DNA from 4 places in the Salinicola sp. RZ23 genome. Region 1 is predicted to be linked to each of the others. Evidence: predicted binding sites of a transcription regulator. Region 1 holds the regulator's gene; each other region holds the start of a gene.
The links. The regulator LexA, encoded in region 1, represses DNA repair genes until DNA is damaged. The targets are predictions, from matches to a motif close to TACTGTNTANNTANACAGTA.
Positions count from the first base shown of each region.

Region 1 (5,687 bases):
ACGTCGGGAATCTGCAGCGGTGAGTCGGGTAGATCCTGGCGGATCATCATGCCGCAGTCGACCGCGATCCAGTGATCGTCGTAGCCATAGAGCGAAAGGTTCATGCCGATTTCACCGCAACCGCCCAACGGATGAAACAGCAGAGGCGGATAGGTACGGGGGCGAATGTGCACGCGCGGACGAAACATCGGCTTCCTTAACGGGAAAAGTCTCGACTCACTATAAGGCATCGTTCTCGACCCGCTCAAACCGGGATCTGAGCCCGGCGAGGCGAGCGCCGCAGCCACGGCGAATCGGGTACAATGCCGCAGCCCCGATCGCGGCGGGCATTGTCCCGCCGCTGCCGAGGCAGGTTGCGTCGTCGCGCCCGTCGTTGCGCGGCGACTTTTCGTTTCTTCGACCCTGTCAGCGTGAGTTATGCCGCACAATTATCGTTTGATCGTCTCCTGCCCCGATCGGGTCGGGATCGTGTCCCGGGTCTCGGGCTTCATCGCCGCCCAGGGTGGTTCCATCATCGAGGCCAACCAGCATTCCGATCTGGATAACGGGCGTTTTTTCATGCGCTACGACATTCAGTCGGAGGCGCTCGGCGCCGCGGCCTTCCGTGCCGAGTTCGAGAGCATCGCCCGCGAGTTCGCGATGGATTGGCGACTCAGCGATGCCAGCCGGCGTCAGCGGGTGGTGCTGATGGTATCGCGCGAGTCGCACTGCCTGGTCGACCTGCTCTACCGCTGGTCGGCGGGGGAGCTCGATTGCGATATCCCCTGCGTGATCTCCAACCACGACGATCTGCGCGCGCTCGTCGAGTGGCACGGCATCACCTTCCATCGGGTGAGCGTCGACCCCGCCGACAAGGCGCCGGCATTCGCCGAGGTCGAACGGCTGATCGCTGCGGCTGACGCCGACAGTGTGGTGCTGGCGCGCTACATGCAGATCCTTCCGCCGGCGCTGTGCGAGCGCTATGCCGGTCGCATCATCAATATCCACCACAGCTTTTTGCCCTCCTTCGCCGGTGCCAAGCCCTATCACCAGGCGTTCGAGCGTGGGGTCAAGCTGATCGGTGCGACCTGCCACTACGTCACCCAGGAGCTGGACGCGGGGCCGATCATCGAGCAGGACATTCAGCGGGTGTCGCACTGCCATACGCCCCAGGACCTGGTCCGGCTGGGGCGCGACGTGGAGAAGGCGGTGCTCGCACGTGGCCTGCGCTGGCATCTGCAGGACCGCGTGCTGATCCACGGCAACAAGACCGTCGTCTTCTCCTGAGTTCTGCCCCGGTGTGGTCGGCCTCTCGCCTGCGGCGTCAGGTCGGCTGCTCGCCGTCGAACAGGCTGAGCTGGCGCTGCTCGGCCTCCGGGGCCAGGCGCACGCCGACCCCGAGCAGACGCACCGGGCGGCCGCCGCGCTGCCAGGCGCTCTCCAGCAGTTCGTGGAAGCGTGCATGGATCACGCCCCGGGCGCCGGTCTCCTGGGTGGTGCTGGTGAAGTCGTGGAAGCGCACCTTGACGAACTGCTTGCCGATATCGGGGTTGCCGTGGCGGGCCAGGCGCTCGTCGAGCCGGGCGATCAGCGGTGCCAGTGCCTGGTGGCACTGGGCGAGATCCGGCAGATCGCTGTCGTAGGTGGTCTCGACGCTGACCGACTTGCGTTCGCGGGTGACGTTGACCGGACGGTCATCGATGCCGTGGGCCAGCTCGTGCAGGCGCTGGCCGAACTTGCCGAAGGCATCGATCAGCTGCTCCAGCGGCCGTGCGCGCAGCTCGGCGCAGGTAGCGATACCCAGCCCCTCCAGCTTGGCCGCGGTGGCGGGGCCGACCCCGTGCAGCTTGTTGACCGCCAGCCCCTCGATGAAGCTCGCCATCTGCGTGGGTGGAATCACGAACAGGCCATCCGGCTTGTCCCAGTCACTGGCGATCTTGGCCAGAAACTTGTTGGGCGCCACGCCCACCGAGACCACGATGCCCGTACGCGCGAGCACCTCCTGCTTGAGCCAGTGCGCCATCCAGGTCGCGCTGCCCTGGAAGCGGGTGACCTCACTGACGTCGAGATAGGCTTCGTCGAGGGAGAGCGGTTCCACCAGCGGGGTCAGCTCGTGGAAGACCGCCTGGATGTCATGCGAGACGCGGCGGTAGCGGTCGAAGTCCGGCGCCAGCAGCTTGAGCTCGGGGCATAGCCGCAGGGCGCGCGCGGTGGGCATCGCCGAGTGGATGCCATAGCGCCGGGCCGGGTAGTTGCAGGTGGCGATGACTCCGCGCTTGTCGGCACTGCCGCCGATCGCCAGCGGCAGGTCGCGCAGCCCGGGGTTGTCGCGCATTTCCACCGCGGCGTAGAAGCAGTCGCAGTCCGCGTGGAGGATCTTGCGCATGGCCGTTGGCGTCTACTGCAGGCCCAGGCCATTGCCGCCGCGGATGATCCCGACGCCGAGGCCCTCGATATCCAGCTGCTGATGCTCCAGGTCGACCTCGATGGGGGCGAAGTCGGGGTTCTCCGCCAGCAGGGTGACGCGGCGCCCGTGCCGCTGGAAGCGCTTGACCGTGACTTCGTCGTCGAGTCGGGCGACCACGATCTGACCGTCGCGCACCTCCTGGGTACGGTGCACGGCGAGCAGGTCACCATCGAGAATGCCGATGTCCTTCATCGACAGCCCGCGTACGCGCAGCAGGTAGTCGGCCCTGGGGGCGAAGTAGTCGGCCGGCAGCGGGCAGTAGCGGTCGATGTGCTCGGCGGCGAGGATCGGGCTGCCGGCGGCGACGTTACCCACGATCGGCAGCCCCGTCTCGACGGCTTCGACGGGCTCGGGTGCGCCGGCCGCAGCGGGCAGGCGGATCCCGCGGGAGGTCCCCGGAATCATGCGGATCACGCCCTTGCGATCGAGCGCGCGCAGGTGCTCCTCGGCGGCGTTGGGGGAGCGGAATCCCAGCGCCTTGGCGATCTCGGCGCGGGTGGGTGGATAGCCGAACTCGGTCATCGTCTTGACGATGAAATCGTAGACGTTCTGCTGCCGGGCGGTGAGCGGTCTCGACATTGGGCGTCTCCCCGGGGCCTGTCAGGGCTTGGTCATGTATACAGTCTGGAATTGTATCCAGTCCTGCTGGGCAGGGAAAGGGGTAGACAAAGGGAAAAGGGTGGGCAAGGAAAAGAGGGCGGCAGGGTGCCTTCGACGTTTGCCGCGATTGTGCCGCCGCGCCGGGAGTGGTTAGATTCAAAAGCGTTTTAAACAGGCGTTTTTCAGCTGATTCGACAGGCGTCGGCCGGCAGCTTCGGTGTCAGCGAGCAGCCCCCGATGTCGACAGGAAAGAGGTAGTCCATGGCCCAATCCGACACCGTGACCCGCATTCTCGACACCGCCGAGGTGCTGTTCGCCGAGAAGGGGTTCGCCGAAACGTCGCTGCGCAACATCACTACCCGGGCCAAGGTCAATCTGGCGGCGGTCAACTACCATTTCGGCTCCAAGAAGGCACTGATCCAGGCGGTCTTCGCGCGTTACCTCGACCCCTTCGCCGAGCGTCTCAATCACGCGCTCGACGGGCTCGAACGCCACTATGGCGGGCAGACCATTCCCCTCGAGGTGCTGCTCGAACGCCTCGCCGAAAGCGTGCTCGAGGTGCCGGCGGAGCGCCACAGTCTCAAGATCTTCATGAAGCTTCTTGGGCTGGCCTATACCCAGGCCCAGGGGCATCTGCGGCGCTATATTCAGGCGCACTACGGCGAAACCTTCCACCGATTCGTCGCCTGCTTGCGGCTGGCCACGCCGGAGCTGCCGGAGGCGGAGCGCTTCTGGCGCCTCCACTTCATGCTTGGAACCGTGGTGTTCACGCTCTCTGGGTTGGATGCGCTGCGCGATATCGCCGACAACGAGTACCACGAGCATGTCACCGTGCGCGATCTGATCCGGCGGCTCAAGCCGGTGGTGGCGGCGGGCATGCTGGCACCGCTGGAGTCGCCTGAGCCAGCAGCGACCTGACACGGTAGCGGCAGCGCCCTCTGTCATGACGCCGACGGGTCGTCTAGAATCGGGCGCTTCACGGTTTCAGGTAACGGCTATGACACAACCGCTGGGTCCGGTAATGCTGGACGTCGAGGGCACTCGACTGCGCGAGGAAGAGCGGCGGCTGCTGTCGCGCCCCGAGGTCGGGGGCGTCATTCTGTTTGCGCGCAATACCCCGGATGCGGGGACCACCCAGGCGCTGATCGGCGAGATTCGCGCCTGCCGACCGGACATTCTGGTCGCCGTCGACCAGGAGGGCGGTCGCGTGCAGCGGCTCAAGCAGGGCGTGACCCGGCTGCCGCCGATGGCGACCCTGGGGCGACAGTTCGCCGAGGCGCCGGAGGCGGCTCTGGCCCTGGCGCTGGATACCGGCTGGCTGCTGGGCATGGAGATGGCAGCGTGCGGTTTCGACCTGACCTTCGCCCCGGTGCTCGACCTCGACGATGACCAGTCGCCGGCGATCGGCTCGCGCAGTTTCTCCCCCGACCCGGAGGTGGTCGCGGCGCTGGCCGGCGCCTTCATCGATGGTCTGCATGACGCTGGCATGGTCGCCATCGGCAAGCACTTTCCCGGGCATGGCGGGGCGCGTCAGGATTCGCACCACGCCGTGGCCCGGGATTCGCGCTCGCTGGAGGCGCTGCGCGCGCACGATCTGGTGCCTTTTGCGCGGCTGGCAGGCAAGCTCGATGCGGTGATGCCGGCCCATGTGATCTTTCCCGCCTTCGACGAGCGCCCCGCGGGCTTCTCGCCCAGCTGGCTGGGGTTGCTGCGCGAAGAGCTCGGGTTCAAGGGGGCGATCTTCTCCGATGACCTGACCATGGCCGCCGCCCACGCTGCCGGTACCCCGGCGGCACGCGCCGAGGCGGCCTGGGCCGCCGGCTGTGACATGGCGGTGATCTGCAACGATCCCGCGGCAGCGCGGGAAGTGGTGGATGCCTGCAGCGGACGCCAGGCGCCGCGGATCGCCAAGCTGCGTTACGCCCGCGCCAGGCCGAGCCTCGAGTCGCTGGCGGTGATCTCGCGCTGGCGGCGCACCCATGCCCGTCTGGAAGCCCTCAACGAGGCGGAGTGATCCGCCCTCTGTCCAGAGGCGGCGCCGGCTCTGCCGGTGGCCGCCCGCTGCTATTGATACGGAATACGATGACCCAATCTACGCTCCCCGACGCGCTCAATTCGATGCAGGAGGTCATGGACAACGCCGACTGTCTGATCGACCAGGCCCAGGTAGAGCAGGCTCTCGACCAGATGGCTGCAGCGATCACCCATGATCTTGGTGACAAGCTCCCGGTGTTCTACTGCGTGATGAATGGCGGCCTGATCACCACCGGGCATCTGCTGCCCCGTCTCGGCTTCCCGCTCGAGGTCGACTATCTCCATGCTACCCGCTATCGCGGCGGGATCCGCGGTGGAGAGCTGTTCTGGCGGGTGTCGCCGGAGATTCCCATGGCTGGGCGCCATGTGGTGATCGTCGACGACATTCTCGACGAGGGCGCTACCCTGGCGGCGATTCTCGACTACTGTCGTCAGGCAGGTGCGGCGAGTCTCTCCACCGCAGTGCTGGTCGACAAGCAGCATGATCGCAAGGCCTCGCCGGACCTCAAGGCGACCTATTGTGGCCTGGAAGTGGTCGATCGCTACGTGTTCGGCTTCGGCATGGATTACAAGGGGTACTGGCGCAACGCCCCCGGTATCTTCGCGC
Region 1 covers NZ_PZJK01000015.1:106,620-112,306, forward strand. The annotation lists gene DOM67_RS15295 (ribonuclease J) at 1-104, opposite strand, end outside; gene purU (formyltetrahydrofolate deformylase) at 418-1,266, shown strand; gene dinB (DNA polymerase IV) at 1,304-2,365, opposite strand; gene lexA (transcriptional repressor LexA) at 2,378-3,025, opposite strand; gene DOM67_RS15315 (TetR/AcrR family transcriptional regulator) at 3,308-3,964, shown strand; gene nagZ (beta-N-acetylhexosaminidase) at 4,044-5,060, shown strand; gene DOM67_RS15325 (hypoxanthine-guanine phosphoribosyltransferase) at 5,129-5,687, shown strand, end outside.

Region 2 (5,687 bases), on a different contig from region 1:
CGATCTTGAGGCCGCAGCCGGTATCCGGGGTGGCATCGTTGAGCAGCGCTGAACGAACCCGGTTGGCGACCTTCGACGAGACCCGCTTGAGCCAGTCGTCGCGGCGATTGGTACGGTGGCCGGCGACCATCACCACATCGCCCCGGGAGGCGCGTTCGAACAGTCGCGGCAGATCGGCAGGATCGTTCTGGCCGTCGCCGTCTAGGGTTGCCAGCCAGGTGCCGCGGGCGGCCCAGGCCGCCTGCCAGACCGACGTGCTCTGGCCGGCGCTCTGCGCATGACGCAGCGGACGCAGGCGCGAATCGGCCGCGGCACGGCGCGTCAGCATCTCCCAGGAGCCGTCGCTCGAGGCGTCGTCGACCACGATCACCTCGTGATCGACCTCCTGCAGGGCGCGGGAGATTTCGTCGAGTAGACCCGGCAGATTGCCGACTTCGTCCTTGGCGGGAATGAGAATCGAGAGCTGTGGCGAATGCATTGACGCTGAGTTCCTGGCGATGGGACTTTTATTGGACGCTCCGTCACGTCACGCCTGCCGCTCCTGGCAGGAGGGCACGCCGATCGTGCGCTGGAGATCCGCCCTTTATGAAAGGCGCGCGATGAAAAAGCAAACGATGGCGCCACATGCGCCGCCACCGGATGTCGAATGGGGGCATGATGGCGAGCGCGTCTTAAAGGAAACTTAAAGCGGATGGTTCATCGTGCCAAAGTGGCGGCGTTATTAGAAGCTCAATGAGGAACTCAAAGAAAAAGATCCTGTTGCCGATGGGGCGGGCGGAAGAGGCGAGTGTCGAGCCCCTGATCGGGGCGCCGCTGCAGTCCCAGGCGGCTGGCGGCGCGGCGGAAGCGCTGCTCGATCATATCGACGAAGATCCCTTCGCCGCGCATGCGATGGCCGAAGCGGCTGTCGTTGCTGGTGCCACCACGCGACTGGCGAATCAGACTCATCACCTTGCCGGCGCGTTCCGGGTAGTGTGCCTCGAGCCACGCCTCGAACAGTGGCGCCACTTCATGCGGCAGGCGCAGCAGGGTCCAGCTGGCGCTGGTGGCGCCAACGTCGGCGGCGCGCTCCAGCAGCGTTTCGATCTCGTGGTCGTTGATCGCCGGAATCACCGGCGCTAGCAGTGCCCCCACCGGAATGCCCGCGGCGGCGAGTTCACGCAGGGTCTTGAGCCGGGCCGCCGGCGAGGCGGTTCGCGGCTCCAGCGTACGCTTGAGCTCGTTGTCCAGGCTGGTGAGGCTGATGAAGACCCGAACCAGGCGCTTTTCCGCCAGCGCCGCCAGCAGTTCGCGATCCCGCAGGATCAGTGCGCTCTTGGTCACCAGAGTGACCGGATGGTGGCACTCGAGCAGCAGCGTCAGCAGCTCACGGGTCGTACCGTACTCGGCCTCGATCGGCTGATAGCAGTCGGTGTTGCCGGAGAGGTTGATCGGCTGGCAGCGGTAGCCGGGTTTGCACAGCTCCTCGCGCAGTCGCGCCGCCATCCCCTGCTTGGCGATCAGCCGGGTCTCGAAGTCGATTCCCGGTGACAGATCCCAGTAGGCGTGGCTGGGACGGGCATAGCAGTAGATGCAGCCGTGCTCGCAGCCGCGATAAGGATTGAGCGAGCGGTCGAATCCCAGGTCCGGGGAGTGGTTCCAGGAGAGCGCGCGGCGCGGCGTCTCGTGCTGGATCTGGGTGGGGATACGTTGGGGCAGCGCTTCCTGCCACCAGCCATCGTCGAAGGCTTCGGTATGGCTCGGTTGAAAACGGTTGTGTGGATTGAAGGTCGCGCCGCGGCCCTTGAGCGGGCCCGGTGATGCGGCGTAGGGATCGCGCGGTGGGGTGGGAGACGACATGACGACTCCGTGATTGGGTGCTGTTCAAACATACAGTATCACGGGGTCGTCACGACGCAAAGCACGGGTCGTGGCTTCAGCACACCCGTACCTGGCAGTGGCCGCCAACGGATAAGGGTGCCATCGGGATGGGCTGTTAAAGCGTCAGCTTGACGCCGGCCTCGACGTAGCGGCCCTGGGTGTTGTAGCCCTCGATTAGGGTGTAATCCCGGTCGAAGGCGTTATCCAGCTTGGCCGAGAGTTCGACCTGCGGCGTCACCTGCCACGCCGTGCGCAGATCCACGATGCCGTAACCGCCGACGGTGGTGTCGCCGTACGGGGCGGTGTAGCGGGTGTCACGACGGTCGCCGGCGGCGCGCAGGGTGGCGCCGTAGCGCCAGTCGCCGAGGGTGTAATCGGCGTCCACGCGGCCGAAGGTCCTGGCCCGACGCTTCAGGCGCTCGCCGCTGTCGCTGTCCTCCGGGTTCTGGTGGGTCAGGCTGGCGCGCAGCGAGAGACCGGCGGAGTGCCAGCCACCGCTCAGCTCGACGCCGCGGATACGCGCACGATCGACGTTATAGGGCACGAAGGCCGGATCGAAGGCGATCAGATCGTCGATGCGATTCTCGAAGGCGGTGACGCGCGCGTTCCAGGCGTCATGCTCGATGGCCCAGAACGCTTCCAGGTTGCGCGAGGTCTCGGCGTCGAGGTCGGGGTTGCTGCCGTAGGGGCCGTAGAGGTCGATCAGGTTGGGGGCCTTGAACGCGGTCGAGTAGACCACCCCGAGGCGCTGGGCCGGCGTCAGATGATAGGCGTAACCGGCACTGCCGGTGGTCTCGTCACCGAAGCGCGAGTCGTCGTCGTAGCGCAGCGAGCCGCTCAGCTCGTGGCGCCCGTACTCGCGCTGCAGCATGCCGTAGAGGCCGTAGTTCTCGCGGCTATCCTTGGCGTAGCGGCCGGCGAACGGGCTGGCCGAGTCGAAGTCGACATGCTCCTGGCGGTAGTCCACCCCCAGGGTGTCGACGCCATTGGCGCGGGTGAAGCTGTGCTGGATGCCCAGCTCGTTGCGGTGCGATTCGGTGACGCTGTAGCGTTCGCCGGCGTAGCGCTCCTCGCGGCGCTCGTCGAAGTGCCCGGCGGTGATCGCCATGTCCCAGTCGGGGGCCAGGGCCAGATCGTAGCGGCCGCCGAAGGTCTGCAGATAGCCGTCGGTACGACAGTCGTTGCTGGCAGCGGTGGCATTCAGCGGGAAACAGTCGTCATAGTCGGCGTCGGTATCCTGGCGCAGCGCATTGAGGCTCAGGCTGGCATGCGGGCCGAAGCGGTGCGACAGCCCCAACTGGCCGCCGCCGCGCTGGAAGCCATCGCGTTCACCGCTGGTGTCGCTGGCGAGGGTGTTGAAGCCGTCGCCGTCGCGCCGGAACAGGCTGGCGTTGAGGCGGGTCTCGGCATCGCCGGTGGAGACGAACAGGTTCTGCTTCTGGGTGTGCTGGTCGCCGGCACGCAGGGACAAGGCTGCCTGGGTACCCTCGCCGCCGCGCCGGGTGAAGATCTGGATCACGCCGCCGATGGCATCGGCGCCGTAGGCGGCGGCGCGCGGGCCGCGCACGATCTCGATGCGCTGGATCGCCTCGACCGGCAGGAACTCCAGACTGGCACCGCCGCTGGTGGCGGCATTGATGCGCACGCCGTCGACCAGCACCAGGGTGTGGTCGGATTCGGTTCCGCGCATGAACAGACTGGTGGTCGTGCCGGGTGCGCCGTTCTGCGTGATCTCGATGCCGGCGCGATTCTGCAGCAGGTCGATCACGCTGTCGGCCTGGCTGCGTTCGATCTCCGCGCGGTCGATGATGGTGGTGCTGGCGAGCACGTCGGCCTGCGACTGTGGCAGCCGGTTGGCGGTGACCTGCACGTCGTCGAGCTGCTGGGCTGCGGCGCCGACGCTTTGCAGCAGCAGGGCCACGGCGACGCCGTGGGCCATGGTGGTAGGACGGTAACCCATGAAAGATGATCCCCAAACGCGTATCGGAACCGTTCTTGGGCGCGGCGCCGAAGGCGTCGCGGGCGGTTCCTCGTGTTGCGATGACGCGATGGGAGGGAATGGCGTGACGAATGTGCCGGCCACCTTGGGCGGCCGACGAACGATGTCGTCACTGGTTCGAGCCCTCCGCATCAACCAGTGAAGAGAACGACGCCGGTCTCCGGACTTACGCGCGGTGATCTTCGATCACCCGACACCGGGCCTTCCCATGAGTGGATGGCGCGCCGCAAAAGTGGGCGCCGCTGCTCACAGTGGCTGGACACAGAAAGTCCGCCGATGTCTGACGCGATTACCGTTGCGGGGGCAGTACGGGGCTCTCACCCGTTTCCCGAACACGTCGCTCTCGACGCGCGGATTGTCGCAGCTTCCTTGTGGCCAGGGAAAGCGCGCCTTCGTGGCCAGGGAAAGGGCGCCGTTCACGAATCGCCTCTGTCGGTCTCCTGCAGTACCAGTTCCACCCGGCGGTTGCGTGCCCGGCCTGCGGGGGTGTCGTTGTCGGCCAGCGGCTCGGTGGAGGCGTAGCCGATGGCGCGCAGACGGTCGCCGTCGATGCCGTCCAGCCGCAGGGCGCGCACCACGGCGGCGGCACGGGCCGCTGAGAGCTCCCAGTTGGAGGGGAACTGCTGAGTGGAGATCGGCACGCTGTCGGTGTGCCCCTCGACCGAGATGGTGCCCTTGAACTCCTGCAGCAGCGGGATCATCTTTTCGATCAGCGCGCGGCCGCTGTCGCTGACGCCCACGGCGCTGGAGTCGAACAGCAGGTGGTCCTGGATGCGCAGATTGAAACCATGCGGGATCGCGGTCACCTGTACCCCGTCGATCTGCGGCAGCGTCTCGTCCACCGGGTCGGGCAGGTCGAACAGCGGCACCGCGAACAGTAGCGGTGTCATCGGCACCAGCGGCGGGGGCGCCGGTCGCGGTGCGTAGAAACCGACATCGCTGGCCACGGGGGCGGCTGTCAGCTGGCGCGGCGGACGATAGAAACCGAGCTGGGCGGGGCTCGGGGCGGCTTTCGGCGGTGCCGGTGCCGGCACCTTGAGCGCCAGCGCGACCTTGGGCAGCGCGGTTTGCTCGGGGGTCGACAGCTGCCCGCCATAGAGCGCCAGCATCAGCACGAAGAAGGTGACCAGCAGCAGCAGCAGGTCGAGATAGCTCATCAGCCAGGAGTCGCTCTCGCTGCCGCGACCTCCCTCGGCCAGGGCGTCATCGTCGAACAGCAGCTCGGCGAAGGGCCCCCGTTCGGTGTAGTCCGTGCTGCCGTTCATGAGGTCGGGGACGAGAGATCCGTGGCCGCGGCCTGGCGCGGGTCACGCATCTCGTCGCGATGTTCGATGCGGTAGGTGTTGAGGGCTTCTTCGATGAAGGCGGGCAAGCGGCGCTTGCTGACCATCATGATGCCTTCGAGGATCACCGTCATCGCCATCAGCCGTGCTTCGGTGCGCCGCTCCAGCTTCACTGCCACCGGCTTGAACACCAGGTTGGCGAGCAGGATGCCGTAGAAGGTGGACATCAGGGCCACTGCCAGCCGCGGTCCGATGATCGCCAGATCGCCGGCCTGGATCACCTCGAGCATGTTGATCAGCCCGACCAGCGTACCGAGCATGCCGAACGCCGGGGCGTAGATCGCCATGGTGCGCAGGATCTGAGCCTCGGTGCGCTCGCGCGCCTTCACCCGCACCATGCGCCAGCGCAGCATCTCGCGAATCTCCTCCTCGCGGCTGTTGGCGATCACCATCTGCATGCCGGTGCGCAGAAAGGGGTTGGTGACGCCTTCCAGGGCGCTCTCGATGGCGCGGATGTTGCCGCGGCTCCAGTGGCGCGACATCTC
Region 2 covers NZ_PZJK01000004.1:147,062-152,748, reverse strand. The annotation lists gene DOM67_RS03455 (glycosyltransferase family 2 protein) at 1-478, opposite strand, end outside; gene DOM67_RS03450 (PA0069 family radical SAM protein) at 742-1,839, opposite strand; gene DOM67_RS03445 (TonB-dependent receptor) at 1,976-3,820, opposite strand; cobalamin riboswitch at 3,993-4,228, opposite strand; gene DOM67_RS03440 (OmpA family protein) at 4,276-5,124, opposite strand; gene DOM67_RS03435 (MotA/TolQ/ExbB proton channel family protein) at 5,121-5,687, opposite strand, start outside.
Region 2: the regulator LexA is predicted to act here: its motif matches at 1,858-1,877, upstream of DOM67_RS03450 (PA0069 family radical SAM protein).

Region 3 (5,687 bases), on a different contig from region 1:
GGCGCCTGCAGCCCGAGCGCGTGGCGCTCGCCCACGAACGCCGCGGCCGCGATGCGGCGGTGGCACTGTTCGACCTGGTTGCCGCCGACAGCGACACCCTGGTGAGCGAGCACCACCATCAGTGTGCCGCCGATGCCTACAGCGCCCGTCTGCACTTGCTACCGGACGGTTTCGATCTCGCCTGGCGCATTCTGGGCCCACGCAAGGATGAGACCCTGCACTACCACTATCGGCTGGCGTGACCCGGGTGCCCAGCGCTCACGCCACACCCACAAAGCGCCTATCAAGACCCCATGAACGACAGAGGGCCGGTCTAAACCGGCCCTCTGCTCTCATCTGTGCTTTCTCATCGCGACTCAGCGCGTGGCGATGATCCAGACCGCATGGATGATACCCGGGATATAACCCAGCAGCGTCAGCACGATGTTGATCCAGAACTGCAGCCCCAGGCCCACCTGCAGGAATACACCCACCGGGGGGAGAATGATGGCGAAGATGATACGGATGATATCCATGTAGCCTCCTTTGCTGCGGCCACGTTCGCGTTTTCCAGCGCCAACGCCCGCCTTGATAGAACAGTCCCTTGCGGCGCCTCTTCATCACCGCCATCGTCACCGAAGCCGACCGACACGCAACGGCGCCTTGACGCTAGCATGGCCGACGCCTTCGGCGTCGATCCGCTCGGCTGCTCACCAGCATAGCTGGACTTGCGCAATCCTGCTGTCTAGCGTCGGTGATGTGGCGCAGATCCCTCGTCATCTCCGGTCTTGCCGGTGCTCGGCTCGGTCTCGTCACACTCACCATCACGCGGCCTGTGCTTGCCCTGGATCTCGGCAGCACCACTGGCCAGCGCCTCGTGATAGCGTTCCCAATCCTCCCAATCGTGCGGCGTGCCGCTACGCGGGCCATGTTCGGCGGCTTCACGCGCCCGGGCCCAGGCTTTCTCCTCGAGCGACTGCGGCTTGTCCTCCTCCTTGTCCAGCGCAATACCCTGCTTGGCCAGATAGTCGCGCGCATTCATGACACTCTCCTGCCCTCTCGGGCGTTGTCCAACCGGGTACTCTCTACTGACTCGCTTCAAGCCACGACACTGTTGGAACGCCCAGCGTTCTTCAACCAGCCTCGTACTCGAACGTCTACCGTGTTCGATCCACTAGTATAGATGACGCCACGGCGGGGCGAGTTCAAGTATTGTCCCGCGCTCGACCGCTTCCAGGAGGGCTCATTGGCGGACGAGACGCCTTGGATGAGACACCGGACAAGGCGTGATCGCAGCGGCGGCTGAAAACATGCCCAAAGCTACGTCTTATATGCCGAATGGTCTGCTCATCGCGCGCCGTTCAACCTGACGCGCTTGCAAACCGGCTACAGTGTAATCAGGCGTAGCGCGCTAGCTACTGCCCTCGACTCCCTCAGCACAAAAGGAATTTGTCATGAGAACATCACTCGCGACCGTCGCTTTCGCCGCTGCCCTGACCCTGGGCCTCGCTGGTACCGCGCTCGCCGATAGCGCCGCACTCAAGGACGCACATCAGGCCAATCAGGAGCCGCTGGCAACGGGTTCCGGCGTCACTGCCAGCGGTGAGAAGGATACTTCCTCCTTCTCCGGCGGCAGTGATGCAACCAACCAGTCGCTCGACGCGATGGAGTCGGAAACCGACGGTGCGACCAACATCGAAGACTCGAAGTCACTCGACGAGATCAACGCCGAAGGCCACAGTGTCGAAGCCGGCGACGCTATCAAGAGCCAGTGATATTCGCCGCCCGGCGGTGACAAAAAGGGGCCCTGTGGCCCCTTTTTCGTGGCCGCCATGAGCTACTGGCGGCGCAGGCGACTGCATCGCGTCAAGGCCAAGCGAACGGCGAAACACCAGCATGCGCGCTATCGATCGTGTAAAGACGGCAGCTCCGCTACCCCCAACGCGCTGACGATCGCCCAGCCCATCAGCACCAGCTCGCCCCGGCACGGCACGGCACGGCACGGCACGGCGCAATGTGGCCGCTTTACCACAGGCCGCATCGCCCTCTATACTGTATATAAATACACGTACTCGAGTGAGAGACGTCATGATTCTCGCTTTTCCTTCGCCCTACGAGCGGCTATCCCGCCGGGTCTCGCGCGCCATTCAGGCCGCGGTCCAGCATCGGCGTCAGCAACTGGTGATCGTGCGCCAGCCTGGCGAAGCCCAGGACGACTGGTCCCGACTGATGACCCGCCTGGCGGGCGAGGCGGCCATGCGCGTCATCTCGATCACCGCCGACGATGTGCTGCTGAGCTGGCGCGCTCAGGCCACGGAGATCGCCTGAGCGCGACCTGGTGAGGATGCGCGCCCGCAGACGCTACCTGCCAGCCTGGCACGACGATGCCTGAACCAGACGAAGTCTCCGTCAGATGATGCGTGAGGCCGACGAGGGAGCGCTGCCATGGATACCGCAACGCCGCCAAGACGCAGACGTCAGGCCAGCGAAACATACGTGACTGCAGAACAGTGTGATGACGGGGGTAAGGCAGGACATCAAGAGGGGCAATCTGGAGCGGGTGAAGGGAATCGAACCCTCGTCTTAAGCTTGGGAAGCTTCTGCTCTACCATTGAGCTACACCCGCAGGCTTTCAATAATAATTCCAATCACTTAGGTTTGGCAAGCGGAGAGCGCAAGAAAGCACGTGCAGCGGCCGGCGGCGGCCTCCGACAGCGGCATGGCAGATGCACCTGCGGCCCGCCCGGCACTGCCCACCGCCCCCTCGCTAGCCCTGAGACACATCCACCCGCGACTCGATATAGATGGCACGCTGAGGTCGGTGGCGGTCGCAGTTGGCCATGATCATGATTGGCCAACATCCAGCAAGCAAAAGCCCTCGCGTGGCGCACTCGGTCTTTCCCTCATCCTGCCTCTATCCTGCCGAAAGACTGCGGCAACTCCGGCCCCTGGTATCGTCATCCGTGATCGGTATCAAGCTTCCTCCCTGCGGGCAAAGGACAACGATAGTATCTCATTTCGCCCAACCTGATTTTGATAGGTCTCTATAAAACAGATGAGATCTGGACATCTCTATCATTGATCGCGGCATCGTCACGGCCAAAAAAGGCCCGATCATGCATTTGGCCTTACTCGCGTGGAAACCGCCCCTTGCCTGTCGAAAACCTCCTCCCACCTCATACTGATGGAGCCTCCCGCTCCTCGATGTGAACGGACGATTTCAGCCTCCATAGCGCTAGGCTAGCTCCGAATTATAGGTCATAATAAAAAGTGTAACTGAATGTAAATATAATTATATAGCAACAATAATATTAGCAGAGAATGGCGTATACCGCATCGACTGACAACTACTACGTCGGCCTCCGAGCGCCAGGGTAGCCAAACGAAAGCGATTTAAACACGACCTTTGATGCACACAGAGGACACGCCATGTTCAAGCAGATGAAAGTCTCTCGGCAACTTTCTTCATTGGTGGGGCTATTCTCCCTCGCCTTGATAGGGATCGGATTCTTCGGGATGTACGAGACGAAGACGACCCTGCAAAGTCTCAAGACCGTCTATGAGGATCGGGTGGTACCACTACGCCAGCTCTCAACTATCGCCGATCAATATGCCGTCAATATCGTCGATACCTCCCACAAGGTACGCAACGGTAACATCAGCTGGGCCGAGGGCGCGCACAACGTGGCCGAGGCGCGCGAGACCAGCCATAAAACCTGGTCGGCGTATCTGGGGACTTCCCTGGTCGAGCGGGAAAAACGTCTCATCGCCGAGCTGAAGCCGCTGTTGCAGAGCGCCGATGCCACGGTGGATCAGCTCCAGACCATCCTGAGTCAGCAAGATGCCGCAGCTCTGGAGAACTTCACCGTCAATTCGCTTTACCAGCATATCGATCCGGTCTCCCAGGCCTTGGGGAAACTGATGGCGCTACAGCTCGACGTGGCCGATGCCGAATATCGCCAAGGCACTCAAGACTATGCAGATATGCGTGTCCTCTTCATCGCCATCATCAGCGTGGTGCTGCTGCTGGGCATACTGCTCTCTTGGTACATCATCGCTGGCATTACCCGAAGCCTGGGCGCGGAACCGCGACGTGTCGCCGAGATTGCCCATCAGGTCGCCGAGCGAAACCTCGACATCCACATCGAGACTCGACCCAACGATGGCCATAGCTTGCTGTTCGCCATGCGACGCATGGTGGAGCAGCTCTCCGGCGTGATCGCCGGCGTACGCGATAGCAGTGGTTCAATCCATATCGGCTCCCACGAGATCGCCGCCGGCAATGCTGATCTCTCCTCACGTACCGAGCAACAGGCTGCCGCTCTGGAGCAGACCGCCTCTAGCCTGGAAGAGCTGACCGCTACCGTGAAGCTGAATGCCGACAATGCCCACGAGACCAGCCGCCTGGCGCAAGATGCCTCCTCCACCGCCGAGCGCGGGAGCGAGATGATGGAGCGTATGGTCAAGACCATGCATGGCATCGCCGCCAGCTCGCAGCAGGTTGCCGATATCATCGGGCTGATCGATTCCATCGCCTTCCAGACGAATATCCTGGCACTCAACGCCTCGGTGGAGGCGGCCCGTGCCGGTGAGCAGGGGCGAGGGTTCGCCGTGGTGGCCGGAGAAGTGCGCCAATTGGCTACCCGCAGTGCCGATGCCGCGGGTGAGATCAAGGCGCTGATCGAGGGCTCGGTGGCGCAGATGCAGGAAGGCTCTACCCTGGCGGAGGAGGCTGGCAGTACCATACGGGAGGTGGTGGTCGCCATCCGACGCGTCACCGATATCATGGACGATATCTCCGCTGCCTCTCAGGAGCAGAGCGAGGGGATCGAGCAGGTTTCTCAGGCGGTCGGCCAGATAGATCAGGTGACCCAGCAGAATGCAGCTTTGGTGGAGGAGGTCTCTGCAGCTGCGGCCTCCTTGGAACAACAGGCCAGCCGCCTGGAGCAGGCAGTGAAGATCTTCACGCTCGCCGAGCGCCCAGACCATCGCGCTGCAGGCGAGTCGACCTGGCAGGAAGGCACCGCACATCCAGCGTCAGGCGCCGAGTCGCGCAAGGCCACGCGATCCCGGGCGCTGCTCCGGAAGCCTGTCGGCGAAGCCGAGTTGGAAGCGTTCTGAGCGACAACCTGGCGCCATACATCGCCGGCGCGCGTTAGCCCCGGAGGCAAATCCTGTCGCTGCACGATGCCGATGCCCCATCGAGCTCGGCCGCGTTCCCCATCGAACTTAGCCACGATTGACCATGATAGCGATTGAATGACATCCAAATAAGAGAAAGCCCGAGCGCGCTGCGATAGCGCTCGGGCTTTCAATCAGCATGCGCCTATCCTGCTGAAAGACAGCGGTTACTCCGCCTCCCTGGCAATATCATCCGTGATCGATTCCAAGCCACATCCCTGCCCACAGAGAATAACGTCGATATCTAATACTGTCTAATCTAATTACAACAAGTCTTTATAACCAGATAAGATATAGATGTTTGTATTATTGATGCCGCTATCATCAGGTACAAAAAAGGCCCGATCCTGAGATCGGGCCGACTAGCGCTGACTCCCTTCCGTGCCTACCGGAGGCCTCCTGCCCCCGCATCCCTGGCGGGGCCTCCCTGCCCGGCTCCCGGAGATCCATCCTGATCTCGTCTTCACCATCTTGCGCGCATCTGCGCGCAGACGAATTCAATCCAGGTTAAATAAGCTGGCGCTAAA
Region 3 covers NZ_PZJK01000005.1:181,878-187,564, reverse strand. The annotation lists gene DOM67_RS04655 (DUF6314 family protein) at 1-242, shown strand, start outside; gene DOM67_RS04650 (YqaE/Pmp3 family membrane protein) at 357-515, opposite strand; gene DOM67_RS04645 (hypothetical protein) at 725-1,021, opposite strand; gene DOM67_RS04640 (hypothetical protein) at 1,434-1,754, shown strand; gene DOM67_RS04635 (DUF1654 domain-containing protein) at 2,068-2,307, shown strand; tRNA gene DOM67_RS04630 (tRNA-Gly) at 2,532-2,605, opposite strand; gene DOM67_RS04625 (methyl-accepting chemotaxis protein) at 3,409-5,100, shown strand.
Region 3: the regulator LexA is predicted to act here: its motif matches at 2,030-2,049, upstream of DOM67_RS04635 (DUF1654 domain-containing protein).

Region 4 (5,687 bases), on a different contig from region 1:
CGGGGAGCCGGCGGACTGGCCGCGCGCGGTCAGGGTGATGTCGAGCAGCTTGGCGGCACGCTTGGCATCGTCGTAGAACAGTTCGTAGAAATCGCCCATGCGGTAGAAGAGCAGCACCTCGGGGTGCTCGCGCTTGATCTTGAGGTACTGCGCCATCATCGGCGTGTGCTGCTGGGCTTTGCTGGCGGCCGTATCCTGCATGGCTTTAGGAGGCTCTCTCGGTATCGTGGGGCATCAATGGGGCACGAGCCTCGCCGGGGGCGCCGCGGCCTCGGGCCGGTCCGCGGCGAGGCGCGAGGCAGGGCCCGGGCCGGCGGCGCCGGCGAAGCATGGAGAAAGGCTGAAGGTTATCACGGGGGTCAGCGTCGCTGCATCGCCGATCGCCGGGCGGGGGTGACGCCGGTTCATGCCCGAGGTGTAGTGTTTTCAGTCTCGCTGGCGGCGAGCGAATCGTTACAGTGGGTGAAATCAGCATCGAGGACCCCCTCATGGCCCGTCTGGTGCTCAATCACCTCAGTGACTCCACGTTCAGGCTGCTCTCGATCGAGGCCAACCGGCGCAACGTCAACGTCAGCGAACTGGCGGTCATCCTGCTCGAGATCGCGGTCGCCGATCTGTGTGCCGGGGGGCACGCGCAGCCGCTGCCGCCCACCTACCCGCGCGACGCCGAATAGCCGCCCGCGTGGGTGCGTTCGTTGATTGAGCGCGTTGCGTCGGCGCGCAAAGCTCGCATACTACTCACCTGAGATTACTCGCATACCATCACTGGCATGACACGACGCGCCTGCCCGGCAGACGAGACCGGTGCAGCGCCCGAGCCGCAGGAGACGCCATGAGCTTGCCCACCGACCATCCGCTGCCTCCCGGCAGTGATCAGGACCCGCAGGTGCTTGCCCGACGCCTGGGTGAGGCGTGCCTGGCCGCCGGCTGCTTCGTCACCACGGCGGAGTCGTGTACCGGCGGCGGCGTGGCCGAGGCGATCACCGCGATCGCCGGCAGTTCGGGCTACTTCGCCAGCGGCTACGTCACCTACGCCAATGCCGCCAAGCAGCGCATGCTGGGGGTGTCCGAGCAGACGCTCGCGGCGCACGGCGCGGTCAGCGCAGCCACGGTGCGCGAGATGGTCGCCGGCGCCTGCCGCGACAGCGGCGCCGAGCTCGGTGTGGCGATCAGCGGTGTGGCCGGCCCTGGCGGCGGCGGCGCCGAGAAGCCGGTGGGCACGGTGTGGTTCGCCTGGGGCGACGCCGAGGCCCAGCGGGTGGCGTGCTTCCGGCTGCCGGGGGAGCGTGCCACGGTGCGCGCGCAGGCGGTAGCGATCGCCCTGGCGGGGTTGCTCGAATCCCTCGTCGCCGAGGCCTGAGCGGCACTTGGCGCTGGCCTCGCCGGGCGCGATCCCGGAAAATGCAGCGACGCATGCGGAAAATCGACGCGAGGATATAGGCGCGAGCGATTTTTTTCGCCATACTACTGGCTAATCATACAGTGATCGGGCGGCCTGGCCGTCTCGCCCGTCGCCGCGGATTCCCGAGCCGAGCCGGCTGACGGAGTGTCCAGAGGCGGCGGGCTCACTTTTCCGGCCGCCACTCCACGACGCCAGCTTTCCAAGGCTCGTCTTCGACGCACTCACAGGAGACTTTCATGGCACAGGACGAAAACCGCAGCAAGGCACTCAGCGCGGCTTTGTCGCAGATCGACCGCCAATTCGGCAAAGGCACCGTGATGCGTCTGGGCGACACGCCACGCACCGCCATCCCGGTGGTTTCGACCGGTTCGCTGGGACTGGACATCGCTCTCGGTGTGGGTGGTCTGCCCTATGGCCGCGTGGTCGAGATCTTCGGCCCCGAATCCTCGGGCAAGACCACCCTGACCCTGTCGGTGATCGCCCAGGCTCAGAAGCAGGGCAAGACCTGCGCCTTCATCGACGCCGAGCACGCGCTCGATCCGAGCTACGCCGAGAAGCTGGGGGTCGACCTCGACCAGCTGCTGGTGTCGCAGCCGGACACCGGCGAGCAGGCGCTGGAGATCTGCGACATGCTGGTGCGCTCCGGCGGCGTCGACGTCATCATCATCGACTCGGTGGCAGCGCTCACCCCGCGCGCCGAGATCGAGGGCGAGATGGGCGACTCCCACGTCGGCCTGCAGGCGCGTCTGATGTCGCAGGCACTGCGCAAGATCACCGGCAACATCAAGAACGCCAACTGCATGGTGGTGTTCATCAACCAGATCCGCATGAAGATCGGCGTGATGTTCGGCAGCCCCGAGACCACCACCGGCGGCAACGCGCTGAAGTTCTACTCCAGCGTGCGTCTCGACATTCGCCGCATCGGCTCGGTCAAGCAGGGTGACGAGGTCACCGGTAACGAAACCCGGGTCAAGGTGGTCAAGAACAAGGTGGCGCCGCCGTTCCGCCAGTCCGAGTTCCAGATTCTCTACGGCAAGGGCATCTACCATGCCGGCGAAGTGATCGATCTGGGCGTGCAGTGCAGCCTGGTCGACAAGGCCGGTGCCTGGTACAGCTACAAGGGCAGCAAGATCGGTCAGGGCAAGGCCAACGCGGCCCAGTACCTGGAGGAGAATCCGGCGATCATGACCGAGATCGAGGATCAGATTCGCGCCCAGCTGCTGGCTGTCGCCGCGCCCAAGGAGAAGGAAAAAGAGAAGGAAGCCGAGGCTGCGGCCGACGACGCCAACGACTCGCTGCTGTAGATCGAAATGTAGGCGAAGGTTGGATTGAAGTCGGCGAAGGTTGGGTCGAGGGAAAGATTGGTGTTCAGGTCGGCGCCGAGGAGGGCGGCACGCCATGGCTGATGCTGCTGACATCCCACCCCGGGAGCGGGCGATCGCGCTGCTGGCGCGCCGCGAGTACAGCCGCGCCGAGCTCGAGCAGCGTCTGGCGGCCAAGGGCGTCGAGCGTGATGAGATCGCCGTCACCCTGGATGCGCTGGCCGCGGAGGGGTTGCAGTCCGACACGCGCTTCGCCGAGATCTTCGTGCGCTCCCGGGTGCAGCTCGGTCACGGCCCGGTGCGGATCCGCGGTGACCTGGCCCAGCGCGGGATCGACGACGCCCTGGCGGCGCTGGCGTTCGAGGCGGAGGCGCCGGACTGGCAGGACCTGGCGTGTCAGGCCCTGGCCAAGCGCTTCACGGGGCCCGGTAGCACGCCCCGGGAACGGGCCAAGCGCGAACGCTTCCTGGCCGGTCGCGGATTCGGCTTCGATCAGGTGCGCCACGCCATGCGCCACGCCTGGGAGGATTGAGCCTCCGGGCTGGTTGGCGTGGCGCCGCTCTTTCACTGGCTTGCGCGCTCTTTCTTGCCCCGCGCGTGCGCTCTTCGTCTCACGCGCCTTGCCTTGGCGCTTCATTCTCAGCCTCACCTGGCAGCGCACCCTTGGTGCGCTGCTCTCGCATCGTTTCTTCTCGACCCTCGCACCGTGCCCCTCTCGCCGCGATCCTTTCGCAGAGTCTCTTCACCTCGCCCCCAGCGCCACGCTCCTTCATCGCAGCTGTTGTGCGCGCCGCTGTCTGCGTTCTCCTCCTCACGGGTGACAGGACGCCTGCCCATCAGGGGCATGGTGCACGCCGGAGAGGGGGATCCGACCCGCCCGGCAGTGGCGAATGGCGGCGACATGGGTGTCGCACTCGACAGACTCACAGTCGACCACGTTATACTAACGCGCCTTGCGATGGCCGCAGGGGGCAGCGCCTTGCCCGCTGAGACGGCCGTCTGCGCGTCGCCACGTGGTCCGTTTGCCGCCGTGGGCACGCCTATCGTCACGGACTTTCGCCAAGGTCCTTCGCCGGGGTCTCTTGTCACGGACTCTCGCCATGGACTCTGCCACGGACTCTCGCTACGGATTGTTTATGAAAAGCGCAGCTATCAGACAGGCTTTCCTGAACTACTTCGAGGAGCGCGGACACACCATCGTGCCTTCTGCCTCTCTGGTGCCGGAAAACGACCCGACGCTACTCTTCACCAACGCCGGCATGGTGCCGTTCAAGGATGTCTTCCTGGGGCGCGACCCACGGCCTTACGTGCGCGCCACCTCGGCCCAGCGCTGCGTGCGCGCCGGCGGCAAGCACAACGACCTCGATAATGTCGGCTACACCGCGCGCCACCACACCTTCTTCGAGATGATGGGCAACTTCAGCTTCGGCGACTACTTCAAGCCCGATGCGATCCGCTTTGCCTGGACCTTCATCACCGAGGTGCTGGGGCTGCCCAAGGAGCGTCTGTGGGTCACCGTGCACCACAGCGACGAAGAGGCGGCGACCATCTGGGTCGACGAGATCGGCGTCGATCCGGCGCGGGTGTCGCGGCTCGACGAGGACAACTTCTGGCAGATGGGCGACACCGGCCCGTGCGGCCCGTGCTCTGAGATCTTCTACGACCACGGCCCCGAGGTGTGGGGTGGCCCGCCGGGAAGCCCGGAAGAGGACGGCGACCGCTACATCGAGGTGTGGAACCTGGTCTTCATGCAGTTCGACCGGGATGCCAACGGCGAGCTGCACCCGCTGCCCAAGCCGTCGATCGATACCGGCATGGGCCTGGAGCGCATGGCGGCGGTGATGCAGGGCGTGCACTCCAACTACGAGATCGATCTGTTCCAGGCGCTGCTGGCGGCGGCCGCCGAGCTCACCGGTCACGCCGATACCACCACGCCGTCACTGCGCGTGATCGCCGACCACATTCGCTCCTGCGCCTTCTTGATCGTCGATGGCGTGCTGCCCTCCAACGAGGGGCGCGGCTACGTGCTGCGGCGGATCATCCGCCGCGCCATCCGCCACGGTCACAAGCTCGGCGCCAGCGGCACCTTCTTCCACAAGCTGGTGGCGGCGCTCGACGCCGAGATGGGTGAGGCCTATCCCGAACTGCGCCAGGCGCGGGAGCAGATCGAACGCGTGCTGCTCAAGGAGGAGGAGCAGTTCGCACGGACTCTCGACCACGGCATGGGGCTGCTCGAAGCGGCGCTCGCCTCCCTCGACGGTGAGGTACTGTCGGGCGAGACGGTGTTCAAGCTCTATGACACCTACGGCTTCCCCTATGACCTGACCGCCGATGTCTGCCGCGAGCGCGGCGTGACCCTCGACGAGGCCGGCTTCGAGCGCGAACTGGAAGCGCAGCGCCAGCGTGCCCGCGCCGCCAGCCAGTTCGGTGGCGACTACGAGGCCGCGTTGAACCTCGAGGGCAGCACCGAGTTCACAGGCTACGACCGGCTGGAGGATCACTCCCGGGTCACTGCGATCGTCGACGCCGAAGGCAACGAGCGCGTGACCCTCGAAGCGGGGCAGAAAGGGGTGGTGGTGCTCGACCGCACGCCGTTCTACGCCGAGTCCGGCGGTCAGGTCGGCGACACCGGCTATCTGCGCGGCGATGGCGCGCGCTTCCAGGTCACCGACACGCGCAAGCAGTCGGGCCATCACCTGCACGAGGGCGTGCTGCTCGAGGGTGAGCTGAGCGTGGGGCAGACGCTGACCCCGCAGGTCGACGCCTCGCTGCGCCAGGCCACGATGCGCAATCACTCCGCCACCCACCTGCTGCACGAGGCGCTGCGGCGGACCCTGGGCGATCATGTCCAGCAGAAAGGGTCGCTGGTGAGCGCCGAGCGCCTGCGCTTCGACTTCAGCCACTTCGAGCCGGTGACGCCGAATCAACTGGCGGAAATCACCCGCATCGTCAACGCTGAGATC
Region 4 covers NZ_PZJK01000007.1:405,464-411,150, reverse strand. The annotation lists gene mutS (DNA mismatch repair protein MutS) at 1-201, opposite strand, end outside; gene DOM67_RS08045 (hypothetical protein) at 489-674, shown strand; gene DOM67_RS08040 (nicotinamide-nucleotide amidohydrolase family protein) at 833-1,360, shown strand; gene recA (recombinase RecA) at 1,639-2,706, shown strand; gene DOM67_RS08030 (regulatory protein RecX) at 2,801-3,256, shown strand; gene alaS (alanine--tRNA ligase) at 3,861-5,687, shown strand, end outside.
Region 4: the regulator LexA is predicted to act here: its motif matches at 1,466-1,485, upstream of recA (recombinase RecA).